2 regions of the Actinomadura vinacea genome follow, and region 2 is predicted to be linked to the other one. Evidence: predicted binding sites of a transcription regulator. Region 2 holds the regulator's gene; the other holds the start of a gene.
The links. Region 2 encodes LexA, which represses DNA repair genes until DNA is damaged. Its sites were predicted from a motif close to TCGAACANNTGTTCGA; they were not measured.
Positions count from the first base shown of each region.

Region 1 (6,574 bases), on a different contig from region 2:
TCGAAGAAGACCGTGGCCTCCTCGATCGGCATGTCCAGCACCTCGGAGATCGTCTTGCCCTTGTAGTGGACCTCCAGGGTCTCCCGGTTGTACCGGGCGCCGTGGCAGACCTCGCAGGGCACGTAGACGTCCGGCAGGAAGTTCATCTCGATCTTGATGGTGCCGTCGCCGGAGCAGTTCTCGCAGCGCCCGCCCTTGACGTTGAAGGAGAACCGGCCCGGCTGGTAGCCGCGGACCTTGGCCTCGGTCGTCTGCGCGAACAGCTTGCGGATGTGGTCGAACACGCCCGTGTAGGTGGCCGGGTTGGAGCGGGGCGTCCGGCCGATCGGCGACTGGTCGACGTGCACCACCTTGTCGAGCTTGTCGACGCCGTTGACCCGGCGGTGCTTGCCCGGCACCGTGCGGGCGCCGTGCAGCTGCTTGGCCAGGGAGTTGTAGAGGATGTCGTTGACCAGGGTGGACTTGCCCGAGCCGGACACCCCGGTGACCGCGGTGAACACCCCCAGCGGGAACGCCACGTCGACGCCCTGCAGGTTGTTCTGCCGGGCGCCCTTGACGGTGACCTCGTGGCCCCGCTGCCGCGGCCGGCGGATCTCCGGCACCGCGATCTCCCGGCGGCCCGACAGGTAGGCCCCGGTCAGCGACTTCTCCGAGGTCATCAGGTCGTCGACCGTCCCCGACACCACGATCTGCCCGCCGTGCTCGCCGGCCCGCGGCCCGATGTCGACCACCCAGTCGGCCGCGTGGATGGTGTCCTCGTCGTGCTCGACGACGATCAGCGTGTTGCCCATGTCGCGCAGCCGCAGCAGGGTGTCGAGCAGCCGGTGGTTGTCGCGCTGGTGCAGGCCGATGGACGGCTCGTCCAGCACGTACAGGACGCCGACCAGCCCGGAGCCGATCTGTGTGGCCAGCCGGATCCGCTGCGCCTCGCCGCCGGCCAGGGTGGCCGAGGCGCGGTCGAGGCTGAGGTAGTCGAGGCCGACGTCCAGCAGGAAGCCGAGCCGGGCGTTGATCTCTTTCAGCACCCGCTCGGCGATGTGCCGCTCGCGCTCGCTCAGCTCCATGGCCAGCAGGAACTTGGCGCACTCGCCGATCGGCAGCGCCGCCACCTCGGCGATCGACCTGCCGCCCATGGTGACCGCCAGCACCACCGGCTTGAGCCGCGCGCCGTCGCAGGACGGGCACGGGATCTCCCGCATGTAGCCCTCGAACTTCTCCCGGGTGGAGTCGCTCTCGGACTCGGCGTGCCGCCGCTGGATGTAGGGGATCACGCCCTCGTAGGCGGTGTAGTAGGAGCGGGTGCGGCCGTAGCGGTTCTTGTAGCGGACGTGGACCTGGGTCTCGTGCCCGTTGAGGATCGCCTTGCGCGCCTTGGCCGGCAGCTTCTCCCACGGCGTGTTGAGGTCGAAGCCCATGGCGTCGCCGAGCGCCGACAGCAGCCGCAGGAAGTAGTCGCTCACGTGCCCGTTGGACCACGGCTGGATCGCGCCCTCGCCCAGCGTCATCGTCGGGTCGGGCACCACCAGCTCGGGGTCGACCTCCATGCGGGTGCCCAGGCCGGTGCAGTCGGGGCACGCGCCGTACGGGGAGTTGAACGAGAACGAGCGCGGCTCCAGCTCCTCGAACGACAGGTCGTCGTAGGGGCAGTAGAGGTGCTCGGAGTACATCCGGGTGCGGTTCTCGTCGTCTTCGGGCAGGTCGACGAAGTCGAGCACGATCGTGCCGCCGGCCAGGCCGAGCGCGGTCTCCACCGAGTCGGCCAGCCGCTGCCGGGCCGAGTCCTTCACGGCGAGCCGGTCGACGACCACGGAGATGTCGTGCTTCTCCTGCTTCTTGAGCTTGGGCGGGTCGTCCAGGCGGATCATCCGGCCGTCGACCAGCGCCCGGGAGTAGCCCTTGGACTGCAGCTCGCGGAACAGCTCCAGGTACTCGCCCTTGCGGCCGCGGATCACCGGCGCCAGCACCTGGAAGCGGGAGCCCTGCTCCAGCTCCAGCACCCGGTCGACGATCTGCTGCGGCGCCTGCCGGCTGATCGGGCGGCCGCACTCGGGGCAGTGCGGGTGGCCGATCCGGGCGTACAGCAGCCGCAGGTAGTCGTAGACCTCGGTGATCGTGCCGACCGTGGAGCGCGGGTTCTTGCTGGTCGACTTCTGGTCGATGGACACCGCCGGGGACAGGCCCTCGATGAAGTCGACGTCGGGCTTGTCCATCTGGCCCAGGAACTGCCGGGCGTAGGCCGACAGCGACTCGACGTACCGGCGCTGCCCCTCGGCGAAGATCGTGTCGAACGCGAGACTCGACTTGCCGGAGCCGGACAGCCCGGTGAACACGATCATGGCGTCTCGGGGCAGGTCGAGCGAGACGTCCTTCAGGTTGTGCTCGCGCGCTCCACGCACGATGAGTCGGTCATGCACGGCGTTGCTCGGTTCCTCTTCTGGGCTCGATGCCCTCCGGGCGCGGCGACGGGTCTCAGACGACGGGTCTGGCGCGGTGACAGGCTTACGAGGGGGTCCGACGGTTATGGGGGTCGATGCTCTTCCCCGTGTCCATAACAGCGGCGACGGCCGCCGCATTTCGCTCCCGAACCGTACACGTGTTCGAAGATCTGCCGCCACCGGAACGCGCCGGGCCGCCTCGTTCGCCTGTCACTGCGCCGGGCTCTCAGGGTACGTCTCGGCACGTCGTGCCTTGGCCCCCGCACAACCCGGGTCCGCGGCGTCAGCCGGACGGGTCGTCGTCGAGGGCGAAGTCCAGGTAGCGGGCCGCGGAGCGGCGCACGGCCTCCTTGCCGTCCGCGTGCACGATCCGCTTCCACCACGCCCCGTACACCCGGGTGAACGGGTACGGCTCCAGCAGCCGCAGGGCGCGGCGCACGGTGCGGGGCCGTTCGGGAATGTAATTGGGGTAGGAGTACATGAAACTCACCCAGTCCCGGTCGCTCACCACCTGGAGGATGTCGCCCGAAAGCAGGGCACCGCGGCCGCCCTCGCCGTCCCGCCAGTGCAGGACCTGGCCGCCGGCGAAGTGCACGCCGGCGTTGATCAGCGTCAGCCCGTCGGCGATCTCCCGCGTGTCGCCGCTCCAGAAGACCACCGCGTCGTCGGGACGGGCCACCCATGCCCGGTCGGCCTCGTGGATCAGCACCGGGGCGTCGAAGGCGCGGGCCCACTCGATCATGGTGCCGTAGTAGTGCGGGTGGCTGATCGCGATGGCCGCGATCCCGCCCAGCGCGCGCACCTCCCGGACGAGGTCGTCGTCCAGGTAGGTGATCATGTCCCAGAGCACGTTGCCGCCCGGCGCGCGGACCAGCAGGGCGCGCTGCCCGATGGCCGTCGCGGGCTCGGCGCCGATGCCCACGATGCCGGGCCCCTCCGGCGCGATCCGCCCCCGGTGGCCGGCGGCGCGCAGTTCGGCGAGGGTCGTCCAGCGCTGGCCGTCCCAGCCGACGTACTGCCGCTCGTCCGCGCAGATCGGGCAGTCCGGACGGGGTTCGGCGTACTGGACGCCGCAGGTCACGCAGATGGGACGGGTCGTGGGTCGGTTCATGGAGATCATTGTCACTCGGCGCCGCGGGCCGGCGCCGGGCAGGATGGCCCGATGAGGCGCGGGGCCGGGACGGGCCCGCGGGAGGAGGAAACGGGATGAGCGATCGGCGGCGGGTCCTCGCGGAGGTCGAGGCGGGCACCGGACGGGTCGTGGCGACGGTCGAGGGCCTGGACGAGGAGGCCGTGCGGGCCCCCTCGGCGCTTCCGGGCTGGACGCGCGGCCATGTGGCCACCCACATCGCCCGCAACGCGGACTCGCTGTGGAACCTGCTCGAATGGGCGCGGACGGGTGTGGAGATCCCGCAGTACCCGAGCGTCGAGGCCCGCAACGCCGCTCTGGAGGCGGGCGCGGGACGCTCCCCGGCGGAACTGGCGCAGGACGTGCGCGCGGCCGGGGAGCGGTTGTCCGAGCAGGCCGCGCGGCTGCCGGAGGCGGCGTGGGAGGCGACCGTCCGGGCGATGGCGGGCTTTCCGCATCCGGCCTGGTTCGTCCTCTACCGGCGCTGGCAGGAGGTCGAGACCCATCACGTCGACCTCGCCGCGGGTTACGGGCCCTCCGACTGGCCCGACTCGTACGTGCACTGGGCGCTGACCGGGACGCTCGCCGACCTGGAGGCCCTCTCCCCCGGCCTGCGCGCCGGCCTGGACGGGCACCGGCTGGTCGCCACCGACACGGCGGACGCCGCGGACCTCGGCGGCGCCGGGCCGGAGATCTCCGGGTCGGCGCGGGCGCTGCTGGGCTGGCTGACCGGCCGGTCGTCGGGCGAGGGCCTGGCGGCCCGGCCGGAGGGCCCGCTGCCGGTCCCGCCGCCCTGGCCGCTCGAGCCCGGTGCCTTCTGAGCTTCCCGCTCTGAGCTTCCCGCTGACTATCGGGTCTCGCCCGGCTCCTCCCCGTCCGGGCCGTCGGACGCCAGCCAGTTGTCGATGGCGCGGATCCGGCGGGCGCAGTCGGCGGCCCCCGCGTCGTCGCCCAGGGCCAGATAGGACCCGCGCAGCCCTTCCAGCGCGGCCCGCTGCCCGCGGTGGTCGGCCGTGTCGCGGCGGATGGCGATCTCGGCCAGGAAGTGCTCGACGGCGCGGGAGTCCCGGCCCAGCTTGCGGCAGGCGCCGCCCATGGTGTGCAGGGCGATCGCCTGCTCGCGGGTGTCGCCGAGTTCGGTGGCCAGGTCCAGGGCGCGCCGCCCGGTCTCCAGCGCCTCGCCGGCCCGGTCCAGCTCCAGGTAGATCTCGCCGAGGTGGACCAGCGCGGTGCCCTCGCTGTGCCGGTCGCCGACCTCGCCCAGCACGCGCAGCGCCTCCAGTTCGATCTTCAGCGCCTCCTCGGGGCGGCCGCCGCGGCGCAGCACCGCGGCGAAGGTGTCCATCCCGACGCCCATGCCGTACCAGTCGCCGTTCTCGCGCCGGATCGTCAGGGCCAGCCTGGCGGCCCGCTCGGCCTCCTCGTAGAGGTCGAGCCGCAGGTAGGTGCGCGCGAGGCTGCCGAGGGTGCCGGCCAGGCCGCCCTTGGCGCCGAGCCGCTGCCACAGGTCCAGCGCCTCCAGGCCGAGGACGAACGCCTCCTGGTCGCGTTCGAGCCGCCGCATGACCATCGACAGGTGCTCCAGGTCGTGCGCCTCGCCGTGCTGGTCGCCGATCTCGCGGCGGATCTCCAGGGCGCGGGCCAGGTGCTCGCGGGCCTCGCGGTAGCGGCCCAGCCGCCAGTGCGCGATGCCGGTCTGGGCCAGGGTCTCCGCCTCGCCGGAGCGGTCGCCGATCTCGCGGTGCAGGCGCAGGGCCTGGCCGCAGTAGGTGAACGCCTCCGCGAACCGGGCGGCGTCGCTCATCAGCATCGCGAGCGTGGTCAGTGCCTGGGCCTCGCCATGGCGGGCGCCCAGGGCCTGGTAGGTGCGCAGGGCCTGCTCTGCGTCACGCAACGCCAGATCGCGCAGGCCCAGTGACGCGTTCATGCGGGCCAGTTCGTTGAGCGCCTGGGCCGCGCCGTGCCGGTCGGCCGAGTCCTGCCTGATGTAGAGGGCCTCCAGGGCGTGCGAAACGGCTTCATGTACGGCTCCGCGCCTGCGGTGAACCCGCGCCAAGGTGAGCAGGGTCTCGGCCACGCCGGTCGTGTCCCCGATCTCGCGCCGGATGTCGAGGGCCTCGCCGGCATGGTTCAGGGCGGTGTCATAGTCCGCGAGACCGATATGCGCGGTCGCGAGGGTCTGGTGTCCCTTGGCGACGCCGCCGCCGTCCCCCAGGGACTCATGAATGGCCAGGGAGCGCCGTGCGTGCTCGATCGCGGTCAGGTAGCGCCCCAGGGAGGCGTGCACGTCCGCCAGGGTCGCCTGGGCGACGGCCTCGCCGAAGCGGTCTGGCGGGTCGACGGAACGGAAACCCCGCCGGGCGTCTTCGCCGTAGCCGATGGCTTGGACCGGCCCGCCCAACTCGAAATGGGCCACCGCCAGGTTGTGCAGCATGACGGCGGCAGCGAGCCAGTCCTCCTCGGTACGGGCGGCCCTGAGGCCGGCCTGGTGCACGTCGATGTTGTCCTGGCTGTAGCGACGAAACCCTTGGAAGTCGAACAGGGCGTCCGCCAACTCCCAGCACGTACGGTGCAGGCCCAACCGCGCGGCCTGGTGCACCGCCGCGACCAGGTTGCGCCGTTCCGTCTCGAACCAGGAGAGGGCGAGCGTCCTGGCCGCGGCCGCGGGCTGCTCCCCGCTTGGGCCGGGGCTGCTCTCCCTGTCAAGCGCGCGGCGCCGCCTTCGGCTCAGCTGCCGGCCCGTATGGCGCGCTTCGGCCAGGTACCCGGCGAGCAGACGGCGTTGGGCGGCAAGACGCTCGCTGTCGGTGTCCTCGCTCAGACCGCGTTCGCGAGCGAACTCGCGGAGCAAGTCGTGCATGCGGTACCGGCCAGGTGCGACGTCTTGGACGAGATGAGCCTGCCGCAGTCCCTCCAAGTACTCCCGCGCCTCGTCTACGGGACCGTCGAGCAGGGCGGCGAGCGCTTTGGGCGTGAAGTCCGGGCCCGCGATGAGCCCGAGCAGCCGGAA
Region 1 covers NZ_BAAARW010000039.1:39,711-46,284, reverse strand. Annotated here, with positions in the region: gene uvrA (excinuclease ABC subunit UvrA) at 1-2,414, opposite strand, end outside; gene ABD340_RS41460 (MBL fold metallo-hydrolase) at 2,719-3,546, opposite strand; gene ABD340_RS41455 (maleylpyruvate isomerase family mycothiol-dependent enzyme) at 3,642-4,385, shown strand; gene ABD340_RS41450 (tetratricopeptide repeat protein) at 4,412-6,574, opposite strand, start outside.
Region 1: a site for LexA is predicted at 2,586-2,601, ahead of uvrA (excinuclease ABC subunit UvrA). Genes of this name have one in related genera too.

Region 2 (6,574 bases):
CGACCGATCGGGATCAACCCTGCGGGCGTGCTGACCAGCGAATCATATGGCTGGCACGCCGAGACCTGCTGCGGGGACTTGGTGCCGACGTTGAACCAGACCGGGGAGTTGAAGCTGAACAACTGGTGGACCAGTGCGTACTTCAGTTCGTGGTCGAAGACCTCGGCGTCCTGCTCGGAGGCGAAATAGCCGTTGGCGAGGCCGGTGTCGGTGTACATGCGGACGACCCGGTCGACCAGTTGCTTGAGGCTCCATTCCCGCTGCGGGGTGCCGACCGCGCCGCGGAAGTACTTGGACGCCACGATGTTGACGGCGTTCACCGACCAGAAATCGGGGAATTCGACGCCGCGCTGCTCGAAGTTCACCGAGCCGTCGCGCCAGTTCGTCATGACGACATCGCGCCGCTCCCAGCGCAGTTCGTCGTACGGATGCACGCCGGGCGTGGTGAAGATGCGCTCGATCTTGAGCCCCTTGCGGACCCCCTTGCCGCGCCGGGATGCCGAGCCGCTCACCGTCTCCGTCATGCCTTCCCCCTCTCGGGCCCTCGCCCCGGGCCCTGTTCAGGACAACCGCGCCCGGCGGCCGGGTCATCCCGGCCGCGGGCTCTTCTTCTGTGCTGATCTGCTGCTTTGACCTGCTGCTCGATCCGCCCTCAGCGGGGCGGGGCGGGCTCCCCCGAGGAACCTCTCGTGCGCAGCGACTCGATCTCCCGGGCGAAGTCGTCCAGCGACTCGAAACTCCGGTAGACCGACGCGAACCGCAGATAGGCGACCTCGTCGAGCTCGCCGAGCGGTCCCAGAATGGCCAGTCCGACCTCGTTCGAGGGGATCTCCGCGGCGCCGGTCGCCCGGACCGCCTCCTCCACCCGCTGCCCGAGCTTGGCCAGCGCATCCTCGTCCACCGGGCGGCCCTGGCAGGCCCTGCGCACCCCGGCGATGATCTTTTCCCGGGAGAACGGCTCGGTGACCCCGCTGCGCTTGGCCACCATCAGGAGCACGTTCTCCTGTGTGGTGAATCGCTTGCCGCATTCCTGGCACGAACGGCGGCGCCTAATGGCCGACCCGTCGTCGGTGGAGCGGCTGTCGATCACTTTGGTGTCGGGGTTTCGGCAGAACGGGCAGTGCACGCGTTCCCCTCCTTCCCCTTGCACCCAGAAAACCAATGACCACAAGAACACAACTTATGGTTAATGACATTCATGTGACCACTAGATGTTGTGGTCAACCGTACGAGGATCCGGGGGCACGCGCAACCTGGACCGCACCCCTCGCACGTAGACCCTGGTCACATCGAGCCTCCCGCGCCCCGTCGGGCGTGTCGGCCACAGCCACCACCAAAACACCACAAACCACTCGCGTCAGCGCGGCAGGACGAGGGCCGCGATCTCCTCGACGGCGCCCGCCTCCAAGGGGTTGAAGCGGTTCTTGGTCACCGCGAACGCCGTCCCCGTCGCCGGGTCCGCGAACGCTGCGCTCCCGCCGATGCCCGGCATCCCGAACACCCCCGGACGGTCCGGCCCGAGCGGCCCCAGCGGGTATCCCAGCGCCCACGTCGCCGGGGAGCCCATCACCTCGTCCACGCCCTCGAAGGCCGGGGCCGACAGCTCGCGCAGCCGCTCCGGCGACACCAGGCGCACCCCGTCGACCTCGTCCAGCAGCGCCGCGTACACGCGGGCCACCGCGCGGGCGGACAGGCACCGGCCGCCACCTCGGCGATCGGCTCCCCATGCCGGTACACCGACACCTGCATCCCGGTCTCCGTCCCGGTTTCGATCATCCGGTCGACGGCGTCCTGAATTCTCTTCTGCAGCATGGCGGCACCTCTCACTTGATCAGGGCAGGTTCGGGCTCTGGCCGATCCTGGACGGGCTCCGCGCCGATCGGCGGCACGCGGCGAAGCATCACGGCCATCAGGACGGCCATGCCCGCCAGCAGGACGGCGCAGGCCAGCGCGACGACGTGCAGTCCGCCCGTGAACGCGGTGCGGGCGGAGTCGAGCAGCGCGTCCCGCGCCGGGCCCGGCAGGCCCGCCGCGGCCGAGACGGCGCCGGACAGGCTCTCCTTGGCCTCTCCCGCACCCGCCGGAACCTCCACCCGCGCGCGGTACAGGGCCGTGCCGAGGCTGCCCAGGATCGCGATGCCCAGCGCGTAGCCGAACTCGCCGCTGGTCTCGTTCAGCGCCGCGGCCGAGCCGGCCTTCGCCGGCGGCACGGAACCGACGACCAGATCGGTGGCCAGCGTGACCAGCGGGCCGCCGCCCAGCCCGATCAGCGCCCAGCCGGCGATCAGGGTCGCCGGGCCGGGCTCCGTGCCGACCTGGGTGAGCGCCAGCAGCCCGCACACCGACACGGCCAGGCCCGCGGCGATGAGCGGGGCGGGACGGAACCGGCGGGCCAGCACCGGCGACACCTGGAAGCCCACCATGTTCGCGGCGAGCGCGGGCAGCATCCACACCGCCGCGCGCAGCGGCGACAGCCCCTGGACGAGCTGCAGGTGCTGGGTCAGCAACATCATGATCGAGCCCATCAACAGGGTCGCCGCCATCATCCCGGCCAGCGCCGCGCAGAACTCCCGGTCACCGAAGAGGCGCAGGTCGATCAGCGGATCGCCGAGCCGCCGCTGCCGCCGGACGAAACCCGCGCCCACCAGCACCCCGGCCACCGCCGCCGCCACCGGGAGCGGCTCCGGGCCGCCGCGGGCCAGTTCCTTGAGCCCGTAGACGATCGGCAGGATCGCCGCGAGCGACAGCAGCACGCTGGCCAGGTCGATCCGGCCCGCGCCCGGCTCGCGGCGCTCGGGCAGCAGCACCGGGCCGAAGACCAGCAGCAGGACCATGGCGGGCACGCCGATGAGGAACACCGACCCCCACCAGAAGTGCTCCAGCAGCATCCCGCCGGCGATCGGCCCGAGCGCAGCGCCGCCCATGAAGCAGCCCATCCACACGCCGATCGCCAGCGACCGCTGCCGCGGATCGCGGAACATCGTGCCGATCAGCGACAGCGTCGAGGGCGCCAGGGCGGCGCCGGCGACGCCCAGCAGCGCCCGCGCCGCGATCAGCATCCCGGGGCTCGTCGCGTACGCCGCCGCCACCGACGCGACGCCGAACGCGGCCGCCCCGGCCAGCAGCAGCCGGCGGCGCCCGATCCGGTCGCCCAGGCCGCCCATCGTGATCAGGAACCCGGACAGCAGGAAGCCGTACACGTCCATGATCCACAGCTGCTCGGTCGCCCCGGCGCCCAGCTCGGCGCTCAGCCGCGGGAGCGCCAGCAGCAGGACGAAGACATCGATCGACACCAGCAGGGCGGCCAGGGCGAGCACGCCCAGCCCCGCCCATTCACGCCGTCCCGCCCTCGCGGTCGCGTCCATGAGACCCTCCTCCGCGGCGCCCCCGTCGGGCGCCTTTCGCGAGGAGGTCGGAGCGGGCACACGGATCTCTACACACCCGCGCGGCATTCTTTGCCGGCGGGCGGGGTCAGCGGGCGGGCATGCGCAGGTGCTGGCCGGGCTGGACGATCGCGTCGGACAGGCCGTTGAGATCGGCGATGCGGCGCACCGTGACCCGCGGGTCGCCCTCGGGATCGTCGCGGCGGGCGATGTCCCACAGCGTCTCGCCGGGCTCGACCACCACGGTCTCGCCGCGCCCGGACGCGCCCTCGGGAGGCGCGCCGCCGCCCGCCCCGCCCGCGTTCGCGCCGAGCGCCGCCGTCAGCCAGAACAGCACCAGCAGCACGGCGGCGATGAATCCGATCAATACGGCGCGGCCCCTCCGGGTCAGCCGCAGCGGCGGCTCCGTGGCTTTCCTTCCGGAATGTCGCCCGTTGAGCGAACCCGCCATCTCGGCCCTCCCTGGATCAAGCCGTGAACCCGAACCGCACGTTCTACTCGAATACATTTTCGATCGAACGCCTGTACGATGTTGTACAGCACGGAGACGACGAAACGCGAGTACTTTCTTCGAACAATTGTTTGATCATCGGCTCCGGACGCGATAGCGTGCCATGACAAGGAGTGACGGATCCCAGCGCCGGGGAGGCGACGAGCGATGAGCAAGGTCCGGGAGCTGCCCGACGGCCCGATGGACGAGAGCGGGCTCACCCAGCGGCAGCGCATGGTGCTCGAGGTGATCCGCGACTCCGTCCAGCGCCGCGGCTACCCGCCGTCCATGCGCGAGATCGGGGAAGCGGTCGGGCTGACCAGCACCTCCAGCGTGTCGCACCAGCTCCGCGCCCTGCAGCGCAAGGGCTTCCTGCGCCGCGACCCCAACCGGCCGCGCGCGGTCGAGGTCCGGGTGCCGGGCGCCACCCCCGTCCGCACCGAGGACGAGGCCTACGAGGCCGCCGCGACCGCCGACACCTCCACCCGCCCGGCGCCCGCGTACGTGCCGCTGGTCGGCCGGATCGCCGCCGGCGGCCCGATCCTGGCCGAGGAGGCGGTGGAGGACGTCTTCACCCTGCCCAAGCAGCTGGTCGGCGAGGGCACCCACTTCCTGCTCAAGGTGACCGGCGACTCGATGATCGACGCCGCGATCGCCGACGGCGACTGGGTCGTGGTCCGCCAGCAGCCGGTGGCCGAGCAGGGCGACATCGTCGCCGCCATGATCGAGGGCGAGGCGACGGTGAAGACGTTCAAGCGCCGTGACGGCCACATCTGGCTGATGCCGCAGAACCCGGCCTACGAGCCCATCCCCGGCGACGAGGCGTCCGTGCTGGGCCGCGTCGTGGCCGTCCTCCGCAAGATGTGATCCGCACGCTCCCCGCGCGGACGGCGGCCCGGAAACCCGGGCCGCCGTCCGCGCGGACGGCGGCCCAGCGCCCGAGCGGGCACGGTGGGAGGACGGTCAGGAGGACGCCGGTGCGCCCCTGGCACCTGCCACCGGGGGCACCGACTTCCTGACCTGGCGGAAAGCGGGCGCCGCGCCCGTGGCGCGTGCGCGGGTCAGGCCGGGACGATGTTGACGATCTTCGGGGCGCGGACGATCACCTTGCGGATCTCCCGCCCGCCCAGCGCATCCTTGATCTTTTCCGAGGACAGCGCCAGGCTCTCCAGCTCGCCCTCGCCGATCCCCGGCGCGACCTCCAGCCGGTCGCGGACCTTGCCGGCGACCTGGACGACGCAGGTGACCGACTCCTGCACCAGCAGCGCCGGGTCGGCCGCGGGCCAGCCCGCGGTCGCGACCGGGGCGGTGCGGCCCAGCAGCTCCCACGCCTCGTCCGCGGTGTACGGCGCGAACAGCGACAGCATGATCGCCATGGTCTCGGCGGCCTCCCGCACGGCCGGGTCGGACCCGCCGGGCCCGCCGTCGATCGCCTTGCGGGTGGCGTTGACCAGCTCCATGATCCGCGAGATCGCCACGTTGAACCGGCGCACCTCGACCAGCGCGGTGGCCTCCTCGACGGTGCGGTGGGTGACCCGGCGCAGCTCGTCCGAGCCGGCCGCGGGGTCGGCGCCGACCGGGGCGGTGACCTCGGTGGCGATGCGGTGCACCCGGGACAGGAACTTGGACATGCCGTGCGGCGACACGTCGGCCCAGTCGATGTCGTCCTCGGGCGGGCCGGAGAACAGCATGGCCAGCCGGACGACGTCGACGCCGAACCGGTCGATCTGCTCGCCCAGGTCGACCATGTTGCCCAGCGACTTCGACATCGCCTTGGCGTTCAGGATGACCTGGCCCTGGTTCAGCAGGCGGGTGAACGGCTCGGTGAAGTCCACCATGCCCATGTCGTACAGGACCTTGGTGAAGAACCGGCTGTAGAGCAGGTGCAGGATGGCGTGCTCCACGCCCCCGGTGTACTGGTCGATGGGCATCCACTTGCGGACCTGCTCGACGTCGAACGGGCCCTCGGTGTAGCCGGGCGAGCAGTAGCGGAAGTAGTACCAGGACGAGTCGACGAAGGTGTCCATGGTGTCGGTGTCGCGCTTGGCCGGACCGCCGCACTTGGGGCAGTCCACGTTGACCCAGCCGGACGCGGCGGCCAGCGGCGAGGCGCCCTTGGGCGCCAGGTCGGCGCCGCGCAGGTCGTCGGGCAGCCGGACGGGCAGCTGGTCGTCGGGCACCGGGACCTCGCCGCACGCCTCGCAGTGCACGATCGGGATCGGGCAGCCCCAGAAGCGCTGGCGGGAGAGCAGCCAGTCGCGCAGCCGGAAGTTGACCGCGGCCCGGCCCAGGCCCTTCTCGGCCAGGATCTCGGTGATCCGGGCGATCGCGTCGGCCTTGGCCAGACCGTCGATCGGGTCGGAGTTGACGATGCGGCCGTCGCCCGCGGTGGCCACGCCGGTCTCGGCCGGGTCGGGCTCGCCGGTGTCGACGACCACCCGCACCGGCAGGCCGAACTTCAGCGCGAAGTCCAGGTCGCGCTGGTCGTGCGCGGGCACCGCCATGATCGCGCCATGGCCGTACTCGGCCAGCACGTAGTCGGAGGCCCAGATCGGGATGCGCTCGCCGTTGACCGGGTTGATCGCGTACCGGCCCAGGAAGACGCCGGTCTTGTCGCGCTCGGTGGACAGCCGCTCGATCTCGGACTCGCGGGAGACCTCGTCGCGGTAGGCCTCGAACGCGGCGCGCTCCTCGGGGGCGC
Region 2 covers NZ_BAAARW010000011.1:59,265-65,838, reverse strand. Annotated here, with positions in the region: gene ABD340_RS12050 (vitamin B12-dependent ribonucleotide reductase) at 1-524, opposite strand, end outside; gene nrdR (transcriptional regulator NrdR) at 653-1,126, opposite strand; partial or broken gene ABD340_RS12040 (serine hydrolase) at 1,358-1,765, opposite strand; gene ABD340_RS12035 (MFS transporter) at 1,824-3,365, opposite strand; gene ABD340_RS12030 (LysM peptidoglycan-binding domain-containing protein) at 3,472-3,834, opposite strand; gene lexA (transcriptional repressor LexA) at 4,042-4,740, shown strand; gene leuS (leucine--tRNA ligase) at 4,935-6,574, opposite strand, start outside.